DNA from 2 places in the Streptomyces sp. NBC_00876 genome. Region 2 is predicted to be linked to the other one. Evidence: riboswitches for the same ligand, from Rfam matches in the RefSeq annotation. Region 2 holds a riboswitch; the other holds the start of a gene.
What was found. A riboswitch is a leader RNA that binds a small molecule or an ion and turns the genes downstream of it on or off. The one in region 2 is predicted to bind cyclic di-AMP.
Positions count from the first base shown of each region.

Region 1: another riboswitch for cyclic di-AMP. It lies ahead of OG782_RS04360 (C40 family peptidase); the one in region 2 lies ahead of OG782_RS03870 (transglycosylase SLT domain-containing protein).

Region 1 is NZ_CP108800.1:1,021,255-1,028,287, reverse strand. Features, by position in the region: gene OG782_RS04390 (8-amino-7-oxononanoate synthase) at 1-611, shown strand, start outside; gene OG782_RS04385 (DUF397 domain-containing protein) at 781-987, opposite strand; gene OG782_RS04380 (helix-turn-helix domain-containing protein) at 1,012-1,872, opposite strand; gene OG782_RS04375 (ATP-binding protein) at 2,082-2,513, shown strand; gene OG782_RS04370 (LysR family transcriptional regulator) at 2,635-3,555, opposite strand; gene OG782_RS04365 (LysE family translocator) at 3,628-4,272, shown strand; gene OG782_RS04360 (C40 family peptidase) at 4,306-4,779, opposite strand; cyclic di-AMP (ydaO/yuaA leader) riboswitch at 4,783-4,978, opposite strand; gene OG782_RS04355 (hypothetical protein) at 5,284-5,592, opposite strand; gene OG782_RS04350 (ATP-dependent Clp protease proteolytic subunit) at 5,600-6,235, opposite strand.
Region 2 is NZ_CP108800.1:892,202-899,234, reverse strand. Features, by position in the region: gene OG782_RS03890 (HelD family protein) at 1-65, opposite strand, end outside; gene OG782_RS03885 (peptidoglycan DD-metalloendopeptidase family protein) at 289-1,158, opposite strand; gene OG782_RS03880 (GH25 family lysozyme) at 1,287-2,375, shown strand; gene OG782_RS03875 (FABP family protein) at 2,512-3,063, shown strand; cyclic di-AMP (ydaO/yuaA leader) riboswitch at 3,428-3,615, shown strand; gene OG782_RS03870 (transglycosylase SLT domain-containing protein) at 3,621-4,544, shown strand; gene OG782_RS03865 (FG-GAP repeat protein) at 4,739-6,232, shown strand; gene OG782_RS03860 (dihydrodipicolinate reductase) at 6,410-7,033, shown strand, end outside.

The sequences.
Region 1 (7,033 bases), 130 kb from region 2:
CGCTGGCCGGACTGGCCGCTGCCTGCCGCGAGGAGAACGCCGCACTCCTCGTCGACGACGCGCACGGCCTGGGCGTGCTCGGCGACGGAGGGCGCGGCGCGCTCGCGGCCACCGGTCTCGCCGGCCGTGAGGGCGTCGTCGCCACACTCACCCTCTCCAAGTCCCTGGGCAGCCAGGGCGGAGCGGTCCTCGGCCCGGCCCGGGTCATCGACCACCTGGTCAATACCGCCCGCACGTTCATCTTCGACACCGGGCTGGCGCCGGCCGCCGCCGGCGCCGCCCTGGGCAGCCTGCGGCTGCTGCGCCGCGAACCGGAGCGCGCGGGCCGGGCCCGTACGGTGGCCACCGCGCTGTACGAGGGGCTGACCGCGGCGGGGCTGACCGCGGTCCGCCCCGACGCGGCCGTCGTGTCCGTGCGCGCGCCGTCGGCGGATGCCGCGGTGCGCTGGGCCGCCGACTGCCGTACGGCGGGGATGGCGGTCGGGTGTTTCCGGCCGCCATCGGTCCCGGACGGCATCTCCCGGCTGCGGCTGACCGCGCGCGCCGATCTGACGGACGAGCAGATCGCACACGCGGTGGCGCTCGTGCGGCGGACCGCACCGGCCGGCTGACCCAGCAGGGACCGCCACCCGGCGCCGTGCGCCGCGGTGTCAGCTGACCCGACCCACCACTGAGAGTGGAGACAGCCATGGTGTCAGCCGACCGAATCACCACTCGGAGTGGAGACAGCCACGGTGTCAGCCGACCGAATCACCACTCGGAGTGGAGACAGCCGCGACGTCAGCTGACCGAATCACTGCTCAGAGTGGAGACGAAGGACGTCCAGGCCGCCGCCGAGAACTGCAGAGCCGGCCTGGACACGTCCTTGGAGTCGCGCACGGCCAGTCGCCGCAGGCCCAGTTGCGCGGCTTCCACGCAGTTGTTCATTCCCGTGCTGCGGCTGCTGCGCCGCCACCGTAACGCGTGCTGTGCGAGTCCATCCGGCATGACGCTCCCTCGGGCAGTCCGGGGTCACCGACCGCCGCGGTCGATTGCGGCGATCAGGTCCAACGAGTGCTCCGGCGACAGCGCGTGCGCCTGCAGAGTGCGGAAGGCCGAGCTGTACGCCTCAAGGTCTTCTTTCCGCTCCAGGTAGAGGCTACTCGTCAAATGGTCAAGAACGACCACGTCTAGATCAGAAGCGGTCGGAAATGAGAAAATAACGAACGGTCCGGTGAGTCCCACGTATCCGCCCACCGAGAACGGCAGTAACTGCAGCTGTACGTGAGGAAGCTGGGCGATCCGGGCGAGGTGACGCAGTTGCTCGCGCATCACCCGGCCACCGCCCACCTCCCGCCGCAGCACGGCCTCGTCGAGTACCGCGGTCAGCCGCAGCGGCGGATCACTCCGGAGCACGCCCTGCCGGGCCAGCCGCACTTCGACCAGCGAGTCCAGCTGACCGGAGGGCAGCCCGTCGAGCGATGCCCGGGTCACCGCGCGGGCGTAGTCGGCGGTCTGCAGCAGACCGGGCACCACCGATGTCTCCAGCGTGCGCGCCGTGCGCGCCTGCGACTCCAGGCTGATGAAATCGCGGTACTGCGGGGGGATCAGACCCCGGTACGCATGCCACCAGCCTGCGCCCCCGCCGCCCGCCGAACCGGCAAGTGCCTCCAGGACCTCGCGCAGCTTCGGGTCGTCCATGCCGTACGTGTCCAGCAGCCGGGACACGTCCCCGGGCCGCACTCCGCTGACGCCGGTCTCGATCCTGCTGACCTTCGACTGGTGCCACCCGAGCAGGCGCGCCGCGTCCCGGCTCGTGAGTCCCGACGCGTGGCGCAGCCTCCGCAGCTCCTCCCCGAGCTTGCGGCGTCGCACCGCAGGGCCGTGCTGCATGTGATGTCTCCCTCCCACTGCCTGCCGAGCCGACAGTGTGGCGCCCGTACGGGGCATCCGGGGCAGAGTTCACCGCTTCGAGCGACAGATATATGCATATCTTGGCGGATCGCCGTCACAGAGGGCAGCATCAATGGCAATCTGGCGCGAAGCGAAACCCGGACCGTCGATCGCGGGGCCGGTAGCGGGTGGGAAAGGGACGGCTCGCCATGGCAGACCATCAAGAAGCAAGCGTCACTCTGCCGAGCGAGCCGGTCTCGGTCTCCGCGGCCCGGAGATATGTGGCCCGGATACTGGCCGAATGGGGACTGCCCGACGACACCGAGACTGCCGACACCATCCGGCTCATCGTCTCGGAGCTCGCGACCAACGCGGTCCAGCACACGTTCGGGCAGTCACCCACCTTCACCGTGGACCTGAGGCTGGAGCGTGAGGAGCAGCTGCGTCTCGGGGTGACGGACAGTCACCCCCGCTGGCCGCAGAAGCTGCCCGCGGCCGTCCAGCAGGACAACGGACGCGGCATGGTGATCATCCGCTCGCTGGCCAAGGAGTACGGGGGCCGGCTGACCGTCACCCCCACCCCCGACGGCGGCAAGACCGTCTGGATCGCGCTGCCGTGGCACGTGCCTGTCCAGCAGTGAGCGGTGCCGTGGAGGGTTCCCGTCCAGCAGTGAGCGGTGCCGTGGAGGGTTCCCGTCCGGCAGTGAGCGGTGCCGTGGAGGGTTTCCGTCCGGCAGTGAGTGCTTCCGGCGGCCGCCACGCTCACTGCGGCGCCGCGGCCGCCCGTCCGAAGCCACTGCGCAGCAGGGCCCGCAGCGTCGCCGCCGCGGCGCTCGTCCCTTCGCCGCGGTGCACCACCGAGATCGTCCTGCTGAACGCCGCCGGCTCCAGCCGCCGGACGGCCAGTGGCGTCGGCGACATCGCGGCGACCATCTCGGGCACCACCGCCATCCCGATGCCCGCACTGACCAGGGCGCACACCAGCGCATAGCCGGGCGACTCGCAGACCACCGCCGGCAGCGCCCCCGCCTCGGCGAGTGCGCTCTCCACACCCCGGCGCGGCGGATGGGTGGGCGCGCTGCTGATCAGGGGCCGGCCCGCCAGCTTCGTCACCGGGAGCCGACCGCTGCCGTCGGACAGGACCTGTCCGACGGCGGTGATCAGCACCAGCTCCTCGATCAGGAGCGGCTCGGCCAGGACGCCCGAGGGCAGCGCCGTCGCGGCAGCGGGCTCGTAGGCGTGGGTCAGCGCCAGATCGACCTCGCCCGCCGCCACCGCGGCCACCCCGTCCGGCGGCTCGTACTCCGTGACGACCAGCTCCACGTCCGGGTGCGCCCGGCGGAACGCGCTCAGCACGGGGGGCAGCAGATGGATACCCGCCGTGGTGAAGGTGCCGACCCGCAGGCGCCCGCCGGAGAGCCCGGCGAGACGGGCCAGTTCGTGACGGGCCTGATCCATCTCGTCCAGGACCCGCCGGGCGCGCCCGGCGAGCAGTTCGCCCGCCGCCGTCAGCCGGGCCCCCCGGTGGTGGCGCACCAGCAGGGCCGCCCCCGCCTCCCGCTCCAGCTTGGCGAGCTGCTGGGAGAGGGCCGGGGCGGTGTAGCCCAGGCGTGCGGCGGCCCGGGTGATCGAGCCGGCCTCGGCGACCGCCACCAGCGCCGCGAGCCGCGTCGGGTCGTACATTAAGCATTCCTTTTGGCAGACCCAGGAGATTGCAAGTACATGCTAAAGGCTCCTGGGGTCCAGGGTGGAGCCATGGACGCACAACTGACCGCCTTCATCGGGGTCGCCGCCGCCATGGTCGCGCTGCCCGGCGCCGACTTCACCGTCGTCGTACGCAACGCCCTCGCCTCGCGGGCGGCGGGAGTGGCGACCGCGCTCGGAGTCGCCGGAGGGTTGCTCGTCCACACCGCGCTCGCGGTCGCCGGACTGGCGGCCGTGCTGGTGGCTGTGCCGGTGCTGTTCCGGACCGTCCAGCTCCTGGGCGGCGCCTATGTGCTCTATCTGGGGATCAGTGCCCTGTACGCGGCCAGGCACCGCACGGGCCGGGCGCCGGGCCCCGGGGACGGGGCGGACGGCGGGCGGGCCGTCGACGGGACCGGGCGTGCCCTGCGCCAGGGATTCCTCACCAACGCACTGAACCCCAAGGCGCCCGTACTCTTCCTCAGCCTCCTTCCGCAGTTCGTCCCGGCAGGGGCCGCGCCGCTGCCCAGGACACTGCTGCTCGCCGCGATCGTGGTGCTGCTGGCGCTGATCTGGTTCCCGGCCGTGGTGCTCCTGGTGGACCGCCTGGGCCGGTGGCTGCGCCGGCCGCGTACCGCCCGGGCGATCGAGGGCGGCAGCGGCGCGGCGCTCACCGTACTGGGGCTGGTCCTGGTGACCGGCCCGCTGCTGCACTGACGCAGGGGCCCGGTCCAGGACGGGGAAGGGGCCTCAGCGGACCCGTCCGTAGTAGACGCTCTTCGACCAGATCTTCTCCAGCCGGACCACGGCGCCGGTCTTGGGCGAATGCCAGATCTTCCCGCTGCCCGCGTAGATGCCCACGTGGTAGATGCTGCGGCCGGAATGGAAGAAGACCAGATCGCCGCGCTGCCGGTTGGAGGACGAGATGTGGCGGGTCTTGTTGTACTGCTGCTGGGCGGTGCGCGGGAGCGTCTTGCCCGCCTTCTTGAACGAGTAGAGCGTCAGACCGGAGCAGTCGAAGCGGCTGGGGCCCGTGGCGCCCCAGCGGTACGGCGCCCCCTTCTTGGACGCGGCGACGTTGAGCGCCTTCATCGAGTGGGTCGCGGCCTGGGCCTCGGCCGCGGCGCCGGGAACGAACAAGGTGCCGCCGACGGCGGCGAGAGTCATCACCGAGGCCGTCGTGGCCCGGGCAAGCAGAGACGGGACATGAACCTGCGCAGACATGCGCAACCCTTCGTCAGCCGCCTGTGAAGGATGACCTGTCGGGTTCGGGCTGGCGAAGTTGCCCGGCCGCGGATGCGGCTTCACCCCGAGGGACGACCGGAAATCCGGTCGGCCCGTTGTGCTCGGGTCCTCCACTCCTGCCGATCCACTCCTGTCGACCAGGCATCCGGACGGCGGCAGGACTCGGCGTCCGCCCGGACCGCCCCGCCGCGGTGGCGGGGGCTTGTCGTCCCAGGGATCTTGACTCACCGAGTGCCTGATTTCCGAGGTGAAACGACGATATGTGAGGCTCATCACCACTGACCCGTTCGGGTGGACAGGTGGCTATTCGGGAAACTGCCTGCCCGTGCCGACCGGTGCCGTACCAGCGAAGAAACGGGAGATTTCACCCACCGTCCACCTCGAAAACGCAAATTGAGTTGTCCCTCGTGCGAGCTAACGCCTACGCCGAACGAGCGAGAAAACTCGGTCCCCCCGCCGGGCGTGTCGCGGTGGGGGAGCCGGTCAACTCGGCGGGGCGGGGGGCACGATGACCCGCGCGGCGCGCCGTTCCCCGTCCAGCACGCGCAGCGCCCGGGTCAACGTGGCCGTATGGATCAGTGCTTCGCCCCGCGTGTGCATCAACGCGAGCGCGTCCCGCAGCGCGACCGAGTGCGAGGCCAGCGCCTGGGCCGCGCGCAGGGCCTGGTAGGTGTCGCCGCCGCGGGCCGGATTGATCCGGCCCACCTGGTCCAGGACTTGCAGGTAGCGGTCGATGAACTCGCCCTCCGCGCGGGTCAGGGCGGGCAGTGGCGTGAACTCCGGGGGCGGCATCGGGGATTCACCGCCCGGTGTGCGGCGCCGGCGACGGTCCGCGGTTCTGCAGGATGTGGTCGATCAGCCCGTACGCCTTGGCTCCCTCGGCGTCGAGGATGAGATCGCGCTCGGTGTCGGCGGTGATCTGTCCGGCGGAGCGGCCGGTGTGACGGGCCAGCATCCCGGTCAGCGTGTCGCGCATCCGGGCCACTTCCCGCGCCTCGATCTCCAGGTCGGAGGGCTGTCCCCGTACCGGCTCGGCGAGTTCGGGCTGCTGCACCACCACGCGGGCGCCGGGCAGGGCGTGCCGTCGCCCGGGGGTGCCCGCCGCGAGCAGCACGGCCGCGCCTGCGCCCGCCTGGCCGAGGCAGAAGGTCTCCACCTCGCAGGAGAGGTACGCCATCGTGTCGTAGAGCGCGGTCATGGCGCCGAACTCGCCGCCGGGAGAGTTGATGTAGAGCGAGACCGGCCGGTCGGGCGCGTCGTACTCCAGATACATGAACTGCGCGATCAGGTCATTGGCGGCCGTGGCGTCGACGGGTGTGCCGAGGAAGACGACCCGTTCGGCCAGCAGTTTGGAGTACGGATCGAGGGTGCGGGTTCCCTGGGACGTGCGCTCGGTGAACTCGGGCAGTACGTAGCGGGCGGCGGGGCGGTGCATGGCGGGGCCTCTCCTCCGGGGTGCCGGGCGCCGGAGGGCGACGTGCACCTGTCTGTAGAAAATGTACAGGACGTACAGAAGATTGTGATGGGTAGGCCCTGGTGATCCACTGAAATCCCCGGGACGGATGCTGTTCTGACTGTTCGTGAGGGCGGACATCCCGCCAAATGCTGGACGCCTTGGTCATCAGGCTGCTTCGCCCTCGCTGAAACCGAGTGGGAAGTGAGGCGGTCCGAGGTGATGCCGGGCCCTCGGGGCTCGGGTGGAGCCGGGCAGCGTGTCGGCACGGAGCTCCAGGACCGGGCTTGTGACGCCGGGGTGACCCGCGCGACGCGGCCGGGGCGAGGTGTGCTCGCGGCTGAGGTGGCCCACGGGTCATTGGGCGGCATGGGTGGTGCACCCCATGCGTGCGGCGACTCCGACGGCTCCTGCCGGCCGGTGACCACCCTGCTTCGGACGAGTCCGAGCAGGCTGCCACGCGGCAGCCGCCCCCCACGAGGACGATTGCTGTGGGCCCCGGCCCAGGCGCCGGCCAACCGGCCTTGAAGCAACCTCGACCCCACGGGCGTGGACTAGATCCTCGGCGGGCTGCAGGCGGACATGACTCTGGACCTCTGCCCTCTGATCCGGGTGCCCCGAAGTGTCCGGGGCCCGGGATCAGGCGTGGCGCTCGCTCTCACCGACGGCGCGGCCCTGCCGCGCCCCGAACCGGCCGACCGGCTCCGGCCGGGCGCGCCGTCTCGCACGGCGCGGGCCGGACGAGAACGTGCGGGAGCGTCTGACCTGGACGATCGCTGT
Region 2 (7,033 bases):
GCGACGCCGCGCAGGTCGTCGACACGGTGGTAGAGCCGGCCGATGAATTCCTGCTCCTTCTGCAATTCGGCACTTTCCCGAGTTGACAACATTGCTCCCTGCCGGATATGGTGTTTCTTAGTGGCCCCCAGTGAGGGGCCTTTTCTGTGGGCACACAGAAACACTCAATATACTCGGGAAAATCCCCGGTCCACCCAGGTGGGCCGGGGATTTTCTTGTGGAGCCGGGGTCGCGGGCGCTTCTGCCGGGTCGCCCGGCGGCCGGTGCTGTTCTCGGGGGCGGAGTGGCTCAGTTCCACTGGTCCTGGTTGATGAAGCGGCTGAAACCGCGCCAGGAGTTGGGGCCCATCGCTCCGTCGATCGGGCCGGTATAGCCATGGGCGGCGGCCAGTCGCTGGACCGCGGCCCAGGTATTGGTTCCTGGTACCCCGTCATCGGGACCGGTGTATCCCCAGTTACGCATGTTCCGCTGGAGCGCGGCGTACGTGTTGGGTCCCGGGACCCCGTCGATCGGGCCGGTGTAACCCGACTCGATCCGCAGCCAGTTCTGCGTCCGCTGCCACATCACCGGACCCGGAACACCATCCTGCTCCGTCGACGTCTTCGGCAACCCACCCCCGCCTCCGCCCAGGTAGTTCAGCGGGTTGACCCGTGTGCCGCCCGGGGTGATGAGGTGCCAGTGCACGTGCGGTCCGGTGGAACTTCCCGAGCCGGGGGCGCCGACGGCGCCCCCGGAGTACCCGACGATGCCGCCCTTGCCGACCGAGGCGCCGTTGGGCAGCAGGAACTGCGACAGATGCATGTACTGCGTCCGGTAGCCGTCGCTGTGGGTGATGGTGACCGTGTGTCCGCCGGTCCCGTTGTCCGGGATGTTGGTGATGACGCCGGCGCCCGCGGCCGGCAGTGCCGTGCCGACGCCCATTCCGTAGTCGAGGCCGCCCAGTGAACCGTCGTTGAGGTGGTCCTGCCAGGTGCCCGTGAGCTGGTAGCCGCTGAACGGGTTGTAGATGTCCAGCGCCTGGGCGGGGCTCCCCGAGAAGAGCACGCCGCCGGCGGCCAGGCCGAGTGTGCCGACCGAGCCGCGAAGCAGTGCGCGCCGGCTCAGCTCCATCCGTGGCCGTTGCTCCTGAGCGCGGTTGGGTCCGTGGTTCTCGTGCATATCAACTCCCTTGTAAACACTACGACTTGAGCTGCCTAAGGGGTTCGGGAGCACGGTAGCCTACGCGCATAGACTTGATAAGCACATGACATGTCCAGCCGGGACCCCACACCTTCACCGGAGGAAACATGCGCAGGAGAACCCTGATTCGCGGCGTCGTGGCGACGGCTCTGGCACCGGCGGGAATCGTCACGGCGGCCGGAGCCGCAGTCGCCGGCGGCCGGGCCCTCGCGCCGGCCGCGGCCGACGTGCAGGGCATGGACGTCTCGAACTACCAGGCCGGCCTCGACTACACCCGCGCCGCCGCGGAAGGCCGGGGCTTCGCCATCGCCAAGGCCGGCGGGTGCCAGCTCGCCGAGGGCCCCTACGTCACGTCCTCGTACGCCGGTCATGTCGACGGTGCACGCGCCGCCGGCCTGCGCGTGGGTCACTACTGGCTGTCGGGGGACTTCCTCACCCCCACGGCCGCCGCCGACTACTTCGTGGACCACCTGCACGACTACCGGGCCGGTGATGTGCTCGCACTCGATGTCGAGGTGCTCGACGACTCCACCCGGCTCTGGAACGACGCGGACGTCTCCGCCTGGTTCAACCGGGTGCGCGCACGGGTCGGTACGTACGTCCCGTGGTTCTACATCGGCGCGGGCGCGCTGCGCGCCGGCACCTGGAGCCGCACCATCGCCGCAGGTGCCCATCTGTGGGCGGCCTCCTGGGGGCCCAATGACGGAACCTGGCACGGCGCGCCCGACCTCGGCGGCCGCTACCCCGACTGGGCGGTCCACCAGTACACCTCGGCCGGTTCCGTCGCCGGGACCTCTCCCGTCGACCTCGACCTCGCCCGCTCCTGGGCGTTCGACTTCACCGAGCCGACCGACCCGCCGCCGACCGGGGGTGGGTTGCCGAAGACGTCGACGGAGCAGGATGGTGTTCCGGGTCCGGTGATGTGGCAGCGGACGCAGAACTGGCTGCGGATCGAGTCGGGTTACACCGGCCCGATCGACGGGGTCCCGGGACCCAACACGTACGCCGCGCTCCAGCGGAACATGCGTAACTGGGGATACACCGGTCCCGATGACGGGGTACCAGGAACCAATACCTGGGCCGCGGTCCAGCGACTGGCCGCCGCCCATGGCTATACCGGCCCGATCGACGGAGCGATGGGCCCCAACTCCTGGCGCGGCTTCAGCCGCTTCATCAACCAGGACCAGTGGAACTGAGCCCCGCACCGATGTCCGGGGCCGGGGCCGGGGCCGCTTCCGGTCCGGGTGGGGGCGCGGCCGCACCGCCCGGGTTCCGGCCGCCCGACGTTCTAGGCTGCCACCCGGTAACGGCCTCGATCCAGGAGTGCGCATCATGTCCGACCCCGCCCGCAAGCACCCGTATCCCGACGCCCTGCGACCGGACGAAGCACCGGCGCCGCATCCGCTGCTCGCACCGCTGACCGGGCTGCTGGGCACCTGGGCCGGCCGGGGCACCGGCGGATACCCGACGCTCGACGAGGAATTCTCGTACGCGCAGGAGGTCACCTTCAGTCACGACGGGCGGCCCTTCCTCCACTACGAGGCGCGCGCATGGCTGCTGGACGCGGAAGGTGCCCCGCTGCGGCCGTCGGCCCGGGAGAGCGGCTGGTGGCGGGTGCAGCCGGACGGCGGGGTGGAGGCGCTGATCGTCCAGCCCACCGGGGTCGCCGAGATCCTGACCGGCCGCGCGGGTGACGGTGCGGTCGACCTCGCCAGCCATCAGGTGGCGCTCACTCCCACCGCCAAGGAGGTCGACGCCACGCGTCGCCGGTACACGCTGACGGACGACGGCACGCTCGACTTCGTCCACGATCTCGCGGCGGTCGGCCGGCCGCTGCAACACCACCTCGCGGCGCGGCTGCGACGTGGGGGAGACCCCGTGTGAGCACGCTCCGGCCGCCGCACCGCTCCTCCCGCGCGGTGCGGCACCGGGGCCGAGGCCCACTCCCTGATGTCCTGAATTGCTCCATTATTCGCAATTGGAGTGAATGTCCATCGAGGTCACTTTTCAATGGGTCATAGTTTCTGAATATTGAGCAAATCGCCCCTTTCGGGCGCAGTGGCCAGCGTCACGTTTCCGGTCGCGGACGCGGCGCCGAAGCCATCGGTTCCCTGTCCTGCCAAGAAAGTTGACTCCGCCGGACGGGGCCGGGTGCGGGCAATTCCTTTAATTGATCTTGCGAATCAATTGCTGTCCGGAATTCAGGGCTTGTTTCGTTCGCCCTTTCTCGCTTACGGTCGCCGTCAATCCGGATGGAACGCCGAATCCTGCCGCCGTCCGGAAACCCGACCCACTCACGTACGGCAGGAGCGGGGGACCCAGGTTTGCCGCCGGTCCGGTTATCCGGAGCGGCTAGGGGTGAAGTCGCCATGACGTGCGGCCGGACATCTCCAGTCCGAACCCGACAGCTCACCTCGCAGGCGGCGGAGAGGAAAAGCGCCATGCCCATCAAGGGTAAGCACCGTCGTTCCAAGTCCATTTCCCTGACCCGCGGGTTCATCGCCGTGAGCACCGGATCGGTCGCTCTCGCGCTCCCCGTCATCGGGGCCGGAGCAGCCTCCGCCGCACCGGCGCACCCGGTCGTCGCCGAAAAGGCCGCAGCTCCGACTTCCGTTGCTGTCAAGGAAGTTGCCGCCAAGGGAATTGCCGCCGCGAAGGCGGGCCCCGCCACCTATTCCGTGGTCTCCGGAGATTCGCTCTACAAGATCGCCCGAGGACATTCCCTCAGCGGCGGCTGGGAGCGTCTGTACGAGGACAACCGGGGTACGGTCGGCGGCAATCCCGACCTGATTCACCCGGGTCTGAAGCTGACGATCGGCGCCAAGTCCGCGGCCGCTTCGGCCAAGGAAGCGCCCAAGGAAGCACCCGAGGCCGAATCCAAGGCCGAATCCACGACGGAGAACGACGCCGCCGCGCAGTCGTCGGCCGACCGGGCCGAGAGCGCAGACCGCGCGGACCGCTCCGAGCGGACGACGGCGCCCGTCGCTCAGGAGACCGCGGCCACCACCCCCGCGGCCGCTCCCGCGCAGACCGCGACGGCGTACACCAATGACCTCGACGGCTGGATCAAGGAGTCGCTGGCGGTCATGGCCCAGAACGGCATCCCGGGCAGCTACGACGCCATCCACCGCAACATCATGCGCGAGTCCTCGGGCAACCCGCAGATCGTCAACAACTGGGACTCGAACGCCGCAGCCGGCACGCCCTCCAAGGGTCTCCTCCAGGTCATCCAGCCCACGTTCGAGGCGTACCACGTGCCCGGTACCTCGATGGACATCCTGGACCCCGTCGCCAACATCACCGCCGCGTGCAACTACGCCGCCGCCACGTACGGCTCGATCGACAACGTGTTCGGCGCCTACTGATCCAGGCGGTTCCGCGCTCGGGGCGGAGCCATGGGCAGGGGTGGAAAGGAGCGGAGACGCTCTTTTCCACCCCTTTTCGCATGCCGTACAACCCTTGCGGCTCGGAGGCGGTCAAACACGGCGCCAGGGAGGCAACGGGCCCTTCCAGGCGTCCCCCCGGACTCGCCCGGTCATCCTTGAACCGAGGAGCCCTTGTGCGCACCCACCGTCCGGCCGCTGTGATCGCGGCCTCTTTTCTGCTGATGGCAGGGGCCGCCATCGCCGCGCCCTCCGCCTACGCCGGCACGCCCGGCGGAACGCACGCGAACGACCGCAACAACGACTTCAACGGCGACGGCTTCGAGGACGTGCTCATCGGCGCGCCCACCGGGACCATCGGCGGGAAGAAGGCCGCCGGGTACGTGACCGTGCAGTACGGCGCCTCGACCGGCCTCCTGACCCACCCCGCTGTCGTCATCGGCCAGAACACCACCGGGGTGCCCGGAGCCGCCGAGGCGGGTGACGGCTTCGGCCGCGCCGTCGCCACCGGCGACCTCGACGGGGACGGCTACGACGACGCGGTCGTGGGTGTGCCGGGCGAGGACATCGAACCGGTGACGGACGCCGGCGGCATCGTCGTCCTGTGGGGCTCCCCGACGGGCCTGTCCGGCGGGGACAGCGACTGGCTGCAGGCCGATGAGCTCACCGCCGGCGCCGGGTTCGGCGGCGCACTCGCGGCGGCCCACTTCAGCCCCGACATCCCGGGTGACCAACTGGCCGTGACCGACCGCAGCAATCTCACCCTCTACCAGTACGAAGCGGCGCCGCAGGGCAGGTCCGCGCGCCAGGCTCCCACCTCGCGCAGCAGCCTGATCCCCGGCACCCCGGGGCGCCCGATCGAGCCCAGGGCCATGACCACCGGCGACTACGACGGCAACGGTCTCGCCGACCTCGTCATCGGCGGAGTCACCACGGGCGACGAACCGGGCCACGGCTGGTCGTCCCTCTTCCTCGCCGAGGTCCAGGGACTGCGCTACGACCGCGATCTGCGCGGCGGCCCGGCGGTGGCCTCCGGCGACATCGACAACGACGGCTACGACGACCTCGTCACCGGGGAGCCCAGCAGCCCCGACGACGGCGGCGAATTCGTGAACGGCGGCGTGGTCGGCGTGTACTACGGAAGGGCCGGTGACGGTCCGGTCGGCGCCGAGGGCCCGGGCACCCCGCCGGTGTGGTGGACCCAGGACACCGCCGGCGTCCCCGGCAAGGACGAGCGCGGCGACGGCTGGGGGGCCGCCGTCTCCGTGGCGGACACCAACGGCGACGGGTACGCGGACGTGGCGATCGGAGCGCCGGGGGAGGACATCTACTCGGTCGCGGACGCCGGGGCCGTGTGGGTGCTGCGCGGTGCGGCCGACGGGCTGACCGCCGACGGCGCCGCCTCGTGGGACCAGGACTCGATCAATGTGCGGGGTGTGCCCGAGAAGGGTGACCACTGGGGCGGTCAGGTCCGGCTGAGCGACCCGGACAGCAACGGCCGCCTCGGCCTGCTCGCCGCTGCACCCGGTGAGGACGCGGGCAACGGCGTCGTCTGGGGTCTCCTGTCGGGTCCGGGCGGGGTGACCGCCTCCGGCTCGTGGACGGTCGACGGCGGATCGCTCGGCGGCCCGGCGGCGGGTGCCTCGTTCGGGGCCGTGATCGACAACTAGGTTCCTTTCCGTCCGGATCGGGGCCGGCCCGGTGGGCCCGTCCCGGTCCGGACGAGAGGCCCCGGGGTTCCGTACGGGCGGACCCGGGAAGGCCCGTCGGGCTGCCCGGGTCCGCCCGTACGATCGGGTGGGCGATGCCACTATGAACCTTTCATCCCGCGCGCTACCCTCCGCCGCATGATTTCCACGGTGGTCTGGGGAACCGGCAATGTCGGCCGCGCGGCCATCCGCGCCGTCGAGGCCCATCCGGCCCTGAAACTCGCGCACGTACTCGTCCACGACCCCGCCAAGGTGGGCCGCGACGCGGGGGAGCTCGGCCTGCTGGGCCGCACCCTGGGCGTCGCGGCGACCGACGACATCGACGCGGTGCTGGCCGCCGCCCCCCGTGCCGTGGTGTACGCCGCCTCCGGCGACATCCGCCCCGACGAGGCCCTGGCCGACATCACCCGGGCGGTCGGGGCGGGCGCCGTCGTCGTGACCCCCGCCCTCTACGCGCTCTACGACCAGCGGGGCGCCCCGCCCGAGCTGCGTGAACCGGTACTGGACGCCGTCGCCGCGGGCGGCGGCTCGCTCTTCGTCTCGGGCGTCGACCCGGGCTGGGGCAACGACGTACTGCCGCTGCTGATCAGCGGACTCGGCACCACGCTCGACGTGATCCGGTGCCAGGAGATCTTCGACTACTCCACCTACGACCAGCCCGACTCGGTCCGCCAGCTGATCGGCATGGGCCACCCCATGGAGTACGAGCCGCTCATGCTCGCACCCTCCGTCCCGACCATGGTCTGGGGCGGCCAGATACGG